DNA from 2 places in the Microbacterium sp. W4I20 genome. Region 2 is predicted to be linked to the other one. Evidence: predicted binding sites of a transcription regulator. Region 2 holds the regulator's gene; the other holds the start of a gene.
What was found. Region 2 encodes LexA, which represses DNA repair genes until DNA is damaged. Its sites were predicted from a motif close to TCGAACANNTGTTCGA; they were not measured.
Positions count from the first base shown of each region.

Region 1: a site for LexA is predicted at 1,590-1,605, ahead of QFZ21_RS15465 (HNH endonuclease signature motif containing protein). Genes of this name have one in related genera too.

Region 1 is NZ_JAUSYB010000001.1:3,181,351-3,184,927, forward strand. Features, by position in the region: gene QFZ21_RS15465 (HNH endonuclease signature motif containing protein) at 65-1,579, opposite strand; gene QFZ21_RS15470 (hypothetical protein) at 1,715-2,164, shown strand; gene QFZ21_RS15475 (ATP-binding cassette domain-containing protein) at 2,246-3,577, opposite strand, start outside.
Region 2 is NZ_JAUSYB010000001.1:4,138,859-4,142,435, reverse strand. Features, by position in the region: gene QFZ21_RS20165 (histidinol-phosphate transaminase) at 1-486, opposite strand, end outside; gene QFZ21_RS20160 (LysM peptidoglycan-binding domain-containing protein) at 522-890, opposite strand; gene lexA (transcriptional repressor LexA) at 1,180-1,866, shown strand; gene QFZ21_RS20150 (prolyl oligopeptidase family serine peptidase) at 1,928-3,577, shown strand, end outside.

The DNA.
Region 1 (3,577 bases), 960 kb from region 2:
GTGATCGCTGATCGCTAATCGGTGATCGCTGGGCGCAGATCGCTGAGGTGACTGACGGGCGTGCTCAGACGAACATGACCCTGCGCGGCACGGCATCCGTGTAGACCCGACCGAGGGGGCTGATCCACTCGATGTCTCCTCCGGGGAGTTGTCGGGCCGACCATCGAAACCGGTCGGGGATGTCGGGATGCTTCAGCACATGGTGCCCGGTGCAGAAGTGGGCGAGGTTGTCGTTCGACGTTCTGCCGCCCTTGGCGTGATCGTGGTTGTGGTCGATCTGGCAGCGGTGCACCGGCACGCGGCACCCCGGGAACCGGCAGTGCTGGTCTCTCGCCCGCAGGTGTCGACGCATCGCCTCGGTCGGGGAGTAGGTGTCGGTGGATGTCACCATTCCGGTGCGGTCGAGGAACAGTCGTGACCAGGAGCCGCCCAGACCGGCGATCGAGCGGGCGATGTCAGGGTGCAGGGGGCCGACTCCGTCGAGCTGTGCCGGGCGATCATCGGCACCGGCGAGCGTCGATGCGGCGATCGTGACCTGGACTCGGGCCTTGATGCCCTCGAGGCCGGTTCCGCAGGCGGCGCTGGGGTCGCTGGCGAGCAGCAGATCGGCGAGCAGGTCGGCCCGCACCTGATCGATCGTGCGCTCATCGGAGGGCACGTGCTCGATATCGAAACTCGGGTCGAGCGCGAACGTGCCGCCCTCCCCGTGGATGATGTGCTCTTCGCCGACTCCGGGCTGTGCGCGGTGGTGAGCCTTGTGTCCTGCGCCGTCGTGGGCGCCATCCTCTGCGCGGCACCGCGTGCCGTGCTCGTTGAGGATCTCGTCGTCGCGGCGAGGATCGTCCGGCATCAGATCGGTGAGGAAGATCGCGTCGGGGCCGAAGTCGCGAGCGCCGGACGGGCGTACGGGGTCGGCGTCGTCGCGGGTGGCGATCAGCTGCTGCGCGAGGGCGGTGAGGCGGTCGATGATCGCCGCGGCAAGGTACTCGGGCAGCACGACCTGGATCATGGCGAGGCCGTCGTCGAGCGAACGCATCGTGACGGTTCTCTCGCCGGCCGCCCGACGGTGTCGCTCGTTCACTGTCTCTCCGGCAAGAGCCGCAGCGATCTGCCGCAGCAACGCACGCGTGCGCATCGGGGAGTCGCGTTCCGCCACGACCAGGGCCGCAGTGTCGTAGAGTCCGAGAGTCGCGGCATCCACGCGTCCGTCGCGGACAGCCTGACGCACGATCGCCCCTGCCCGGACGATCTCTCTCACATGTGCGGCGGTGATGTCGCCGCGCCGGAAAGATTCGCGCACCGCCGGATGGTCGGCATCGAGGAAGAGCGCATCGGCGAACGCATACTCCGTGCCGCCCTTGGACAAGTGGCCCGCGGCGGAGTACTCCGCGATCATCGAGCGGTGGATCGCGTCGCGGTGATGCGGGTGCTCGCGCACATCGTCGTCGAAGACCCGCACCCGCTCGGCGAGGAGCGTCGACGCCTGGGCCTCGAGCGAGGCGATCTGACGTCGCTTCGCCACCCACGCATCGAGCAGCGCCTGTCGCTGCTCGATGTCGTCGATGTGAAGGGAGGTCATGTTCCGAGTGTAGTACATATATTCGAATAATGGAAGCAGAGATTCGAGCGAACTGGCGCCTTCCCACAACGGATCGTTGCCTTCCTGTGAGCAACTTCCAGACATCTGGCAGGGGTGCGCTGGCAGACTGGGAGCATGGTGACGTTGCTGCTGGACCAGACGCAACTGGAGGTCGTGCTCTCGCCGATCGAGCGTGCCGCCACCTTCCACCGCGAGAACGTCCGCATCGCCCGAGACACCATCACCAAGGTGCAGCTCACGGAAGACGCCTGGACCTGGCTGCGCGGTGTCCCGAACCCCGGAACGCACATCCCCGGCGTCCTCGCTGCGGGCAGTTGGAAGGCGGCGGGAAGCCTCGACTTCGTGCTCATCCGGCGTCGGCGCCCGAGTGTCGTCATCGACCTCGAGGGCGACGAGCAGTACCGACGGCTGATCCTGACCACCCGTCACGGCCTGTCGCTCACTCAGGCGCTGCGCCTCGACGTGTCGACGGAGCCCGCCGACGTCGAGGAGATCGTGGCCACCGCGCCGGTCCCCGTCTCCAAGGGCAGCCGGCGTCCGGTCATCCGACCGCGTCCGGCCTGATCGACTGACGCCTCAGCCCCGACATCACAGAGAAGCCCTCCACACGTTCCGTGCGGAGGGCTTTCTCGTCAGTGGGGGCGCTCAGCCGTGGTGGTGCTCATCCCCGTGGTGCTCGCCGTGCTGGTGTTCGCCCTCGTGGCGGTCACCTTCGTGGTGCTCGCCCTCGCCGGACGCCTGGTCCTCGGCGACAGAAGGCTCCTCGCCCGCACCTTCATCGGATCCCTCGTCGCCCGACGACTCCGACTCCGACTCCGCGGCGAGCGGAACCGTGTCGATCACACCGGTGGACGCGACGCTCCACTGCGCGCCGTCGTCGCCGGCCGCGTCATCGGTGGCCGCCTCGCCGAGCGGGTAGTCCTTCGGCTCGTCCTCGTAGTAGGCGCGCGCTGCGGCCGCGAGCATGGTGCTCACAGCGGCCGAGCGGGGATCGTCCTCGCCCTGCGCCGCATGATTCTCGCCGTCACCGTCGGCGGCAGAGTCGGTCGCTCCGTCCTGCGTGGTGGCATCGACGGATGCTGCGTCCTCAGCCGCTTCTCCCTGCCCCAGCTCGGCGAAGAATTCCACACCTACGGGTTCCTCCGAGCTCTCGGAAGTCTCGGACTCGGCATCCGCCGAGTCGCCGCTCTCCGCCTCGGATGACACCTCGCCGGCCGCCTCACCCTGCTCGGGAGTCGCGAAGACCTCGGCGACGTCGTGGCGGTTCTCGCCGGCAGCATCCTCGGTCGGTGAGGCAGCGGGTGCCGGCGCGGCCGCGCCGAACAGGATCTCGTCGAACGAGCGCACCGGCGCATCCGACTGCTCATCCTGCGTCTGGTCGGTCGCGGTATCCGTCGCGGTCTCGTCGTCACCGGATGCCGTGGCACCGAGTTCATCGGCGGCGGCGCTCTCGTCGACGGAGTCGGCGTCGACACCGTTCTCGTCGACACCGTTCTCTTCGGCGGAGTTGTCGTCGACACCGTTCTCGTCGATACCGTTCTCTTCGGCGGAGTTGTCGTCGACACCGTTCTCGTCGATACCGTTCTCATCGACAACGTTCTCGCCGGCGTCTGCGTCAGTCTCTTCCGAGTTCACTTCCACCGTCGCGCCCTCGGCAGCGTCTTCGGCAACGGCGCCCTCGGCAGCGGCCTCTTCGGCAACAGATCCGTCATCGACGCTGCCCTCGTCGGCAGCATCCGCCGTCTCGCTCTCCCCGACGACCCCCGGCACCCCGGCAGCGCCCGCGAGCGCAGCCGTGACCCCGGCAGCCCCCGCAACAGTTCCGGCATCCGCCTCGGCCGCTTCGGCATCCCGCGGGACCACCACCTGCTGCGCGGCACCCTCGCTGCGCGGCGCGAACTTGCCGCCGCGCACCAGGTCGATGAACACGTCTTCCAGAGTCGGGCCGCGCTGCACGAGAGTGCTCAGCGCAATGCC
Region 2 (3,577 bases):
CAGCAGGATCACATCGGGGTCGACGGCACGCACCTGGGCAGCCGCCTCCTCCGGGGTGATCGTGTAGTCGGGCTGCCGGGTGCCGGCGACCCAGCGAGCTCCGGTCCCCTGGGCGATCAGCGGGTACATCGAATAGGTCGGCGCGAAGCTGAACGCCGTGCGTCCTGGTCCGCCGAACGCCTGCAGGATGTGCTGGAGCACCTCGTTGGAACCGTTCCCGGCCCAGATCTGGTCCGCTGAAAGGCCGTGGCCGAGATACTCGGCGAACCCCTCGCGCAGGGTGGTGAACTCGCGGTCGGGGTAGCGATTCACGTCGCGGAGAGCGACGGCGATGTCATCGAGGATGTCGCTCGCCACGGCATCCGGCACCGGATGCGTGTTCTCATTCACGTTGAGCGCGATCGGCAGCGGCGCCTGCGGCGCGCCATACGGAGTGAGACCGCGCAGATCGTCGCGGAGCGGAAGGTCGTCGAGTGAAGAGGTCACCGTTCAATGCTAGGCCGCGAGCCGCCCGCGTGACGTCAGTCGGCGAACTGCGCGGGGATGGCGAGTTCTTGACCGATCTGCAGTTCTCCGCCGCGGAGCATGTTGAGGCGGCTGATCTCGCCGATGACCTCACGAGGATCGGCGGCGGGAGCGATGGAGGTGGCGATCGACCACAGCGTGTCACCCGGCAGAACCGTGACCGTCTCGAAGCTGGCGATTGCGACGTCGTCGCCCGAGGCGATGGCGTTGCCGCCACCGATCGCGGCGAACGCGATGCCGACGGCCAGAGGGACAGCCGCGAGGCCCAGCAGCACGGAGCGCCCACGAGCCGTCAGTCGCAGCCGTGAGCGCGTCGCCGGGCGTGCCGGGATGACCACTGCGGTGCTGAAGCTGATGCTGCTCATGTCGGGCTCCTTACCCCTGTCCCGTCGACGTCAGCCGGCGGGGAAGTTGGCGTAGCGTTCGCATTCACGTCTCGGCCGGGAGCCGTGGATGCGAAGCTACGTTCCGAAGATATCTTCGAGTTCGAACATCTGTCAACCGTTCTTCGAAATCGGATCAGAGAATCTGCCGACACGCTCGAACAGATCTTCCAGATCGGCGCGATTCTCGGATACGGTTTCGATAAGAACACCCCACCACGGGCCTCCGACATTCGAAGAGGAACGTCGGATCGCGTACTGAAGGAGCACCATGAGCGAGAACTCAGCCCCGGAGCAGGAGGCCCCTCGGACGCGCCGTCGGAAGAGCCTGAGCCCGAAGCAGATGGCGATCCTGGAGGTAATCCAGACCTCCATCGCGCATCACGGCTACCCGCCGAGCATGCGCGAGATCGGCGACGCCGTGGGGCTGAAGTCTCTCTCCAGCGTCACCCACCAGCTCGGACAGCTCGAGCTCAGCGGCTACCTGCGCCGTGATCCGGGCAAGACCCGCGCGATGGAGGTGCTGATCGATCTTCCCGGCACCAGCGGCGAGAACCCCGCCGACATCGCCACCCCGGTCGGCGACGCCGCACTCGTGCCGCTCGTCGGTCGCATCGCCGCCGGTGTTCCCATCACGGCCGAGCAGCAGGTCGAGGAGATCTTCCCTCTCCCCCGCCAGCTCGTCGGCAAGGGGGACCTCTTCATGCTCAAGGTCCAGGGCGAGTCGATGATCGACGCGGCCATCTGCGACGGCGACTGGGTCGTCATCCGCTCGCAGAACAGCGCCGAGAACGGCGAGATCGTCGCGGCGATGCTCGACGACGAGGCCACCGTCAAGACCTTCCGCCGGCGGGACGGTCACACCTGGCTGCTGCCGCGCAACTCCGCGTTCGAGCCGATCCTCGGCGACGAGGCCACCGTGCTCGGCAAGGTCGTGGCGGTGCTCCGCGCCGTCTGAGCGGCTCCTCCGGCATCCGCCCAGGCTCGAAGGGACGTCGACCCGCGCCTAGGCTCGAACCATGTCGATGCCGTTCGGTTCCTGGCCCTCTCCGTTCTCCGCCGCGTCGGTGGCGGCATCCGCTCCTCGGATCGACGGCTCGCGGTTCGTCGGCTCCGAGATCTGGTGGGGCGAATCGGTTCCCGCCGAGGGCGGCCGGGTGACGGTGCGCAGTTCCGCGGGCACCGAGGTCCTCGCTGCGCCGTGGAGCGCGCGATCCCGCGTCCATGAGTACGGCGGCGGCGCGTGGACGGCGGATGCCGACGGAACCCTCTTCTTCGTCGACGGCGGGGATCAGCGGGTGTACCGCCTGAAACGCGGCGGAGTCCCCGTGCCGCTCACTCCCCCAGGCCCCGCGCACGGCGGACTCCGGGTGCAACAGGGGCGTCTGCTCGCTGTGCGCGAGGATCTCCAGGCCGAGCCGCACCGCCGCGCGATCGTCGAGATCCCTGTCGACGGTTCGGCCTCCGACGATGCTGCGGCCATCCGGGTGTTCGTGCAGGGCAGTGCCTTCTTCGCGCACCCCGCGCTCTCCCCGGACGCGACTCGCATCGCGTGGGTCGAATGGAGCGGCGTGCGGATGCCGTGGGAGAGCGCACTCCTGTCGATCGCGTCGGTCGACGGCCAGACGTTCGCCCCGGTCGCCACGACAGCGGCCCTGCAGCCGGAGTGGGTGAGCGGCGCCGAGATCGTGTTCGCCGACGACCCGTCCGGCCGCTGGCAGCTGCAGCGGCTGTCGCTCGACGGCCTGACACCCCGAGGCGCGCCGGAGGCGCTCACCGCCACCGACGCGGACACCGGCTACGGCCTGTGGGTGCTCGGCAACCGCTGGTACCAGCCGGTCGCCGACGGGAGGATCGTCGCCGTCCGCACGAACGGGCGCGACGAGGTCGTCGTGATCGCGACCGACGGCAGCACCCGTCGACTCGAGGTGCCCTGCGACGGCCACGTCAGCGTCGACGACGTCTCGGGCTCACGCGTGCTGCTCTCGGGCAACAGTGCGACCACGACACCGGGCGTATGGTGCGTGGACCTCGACTCGGGCGAGGTCGTCACCGTCACCGGAGGCACCCCGACGGATGCCGACTGGATGCCGCCCGCCGCGCCGATCGTGGTCGACGGAACGCATGGCGCTGTGCACGCCTTCGCCTACGCGCCGGCCCACCCGGAGGCCACCGCACCCGCCGGAGAACTTCCGCCCTACGTCGTGTTCGTGCACGGCGGCCCCACGGCCCACGTCACGGGCGCCGCCTCTTCGGCGATCGCGTTCTACACGAGCCGCGGCATCGGCGTGCTCGACGTCAACTACGGCGGCTCGACCGGCTACGGGCGCGACTATCGGCAGCGGCTGCACGGGCAGTGGGGCGTGGTCGATGTCGACGACGTCATCGCCGCCGCGCGCGGCCTCGCCGATGCCGGGCTCGCGGACCCCGCGCGCATCGCCATCCGCGGAGGGTCAGCGGGCGGCTGGACCGTCCTGTCGGCACTCGTGCGAGGCGGGACCTTCGCCGCCGGCATCAGCCGCTACGGCGTCGCGGATCTGCGGATGCTGGCGCAGCACTCGCACGACTTCGAGGCGCACTACATCACGGGCCTCGTCGGTCCGCTCCCGGCATCCGAGGCGCTCTACATCGAGCGGTCGCCACTCACTCACGCCGACCGCATCGACGTG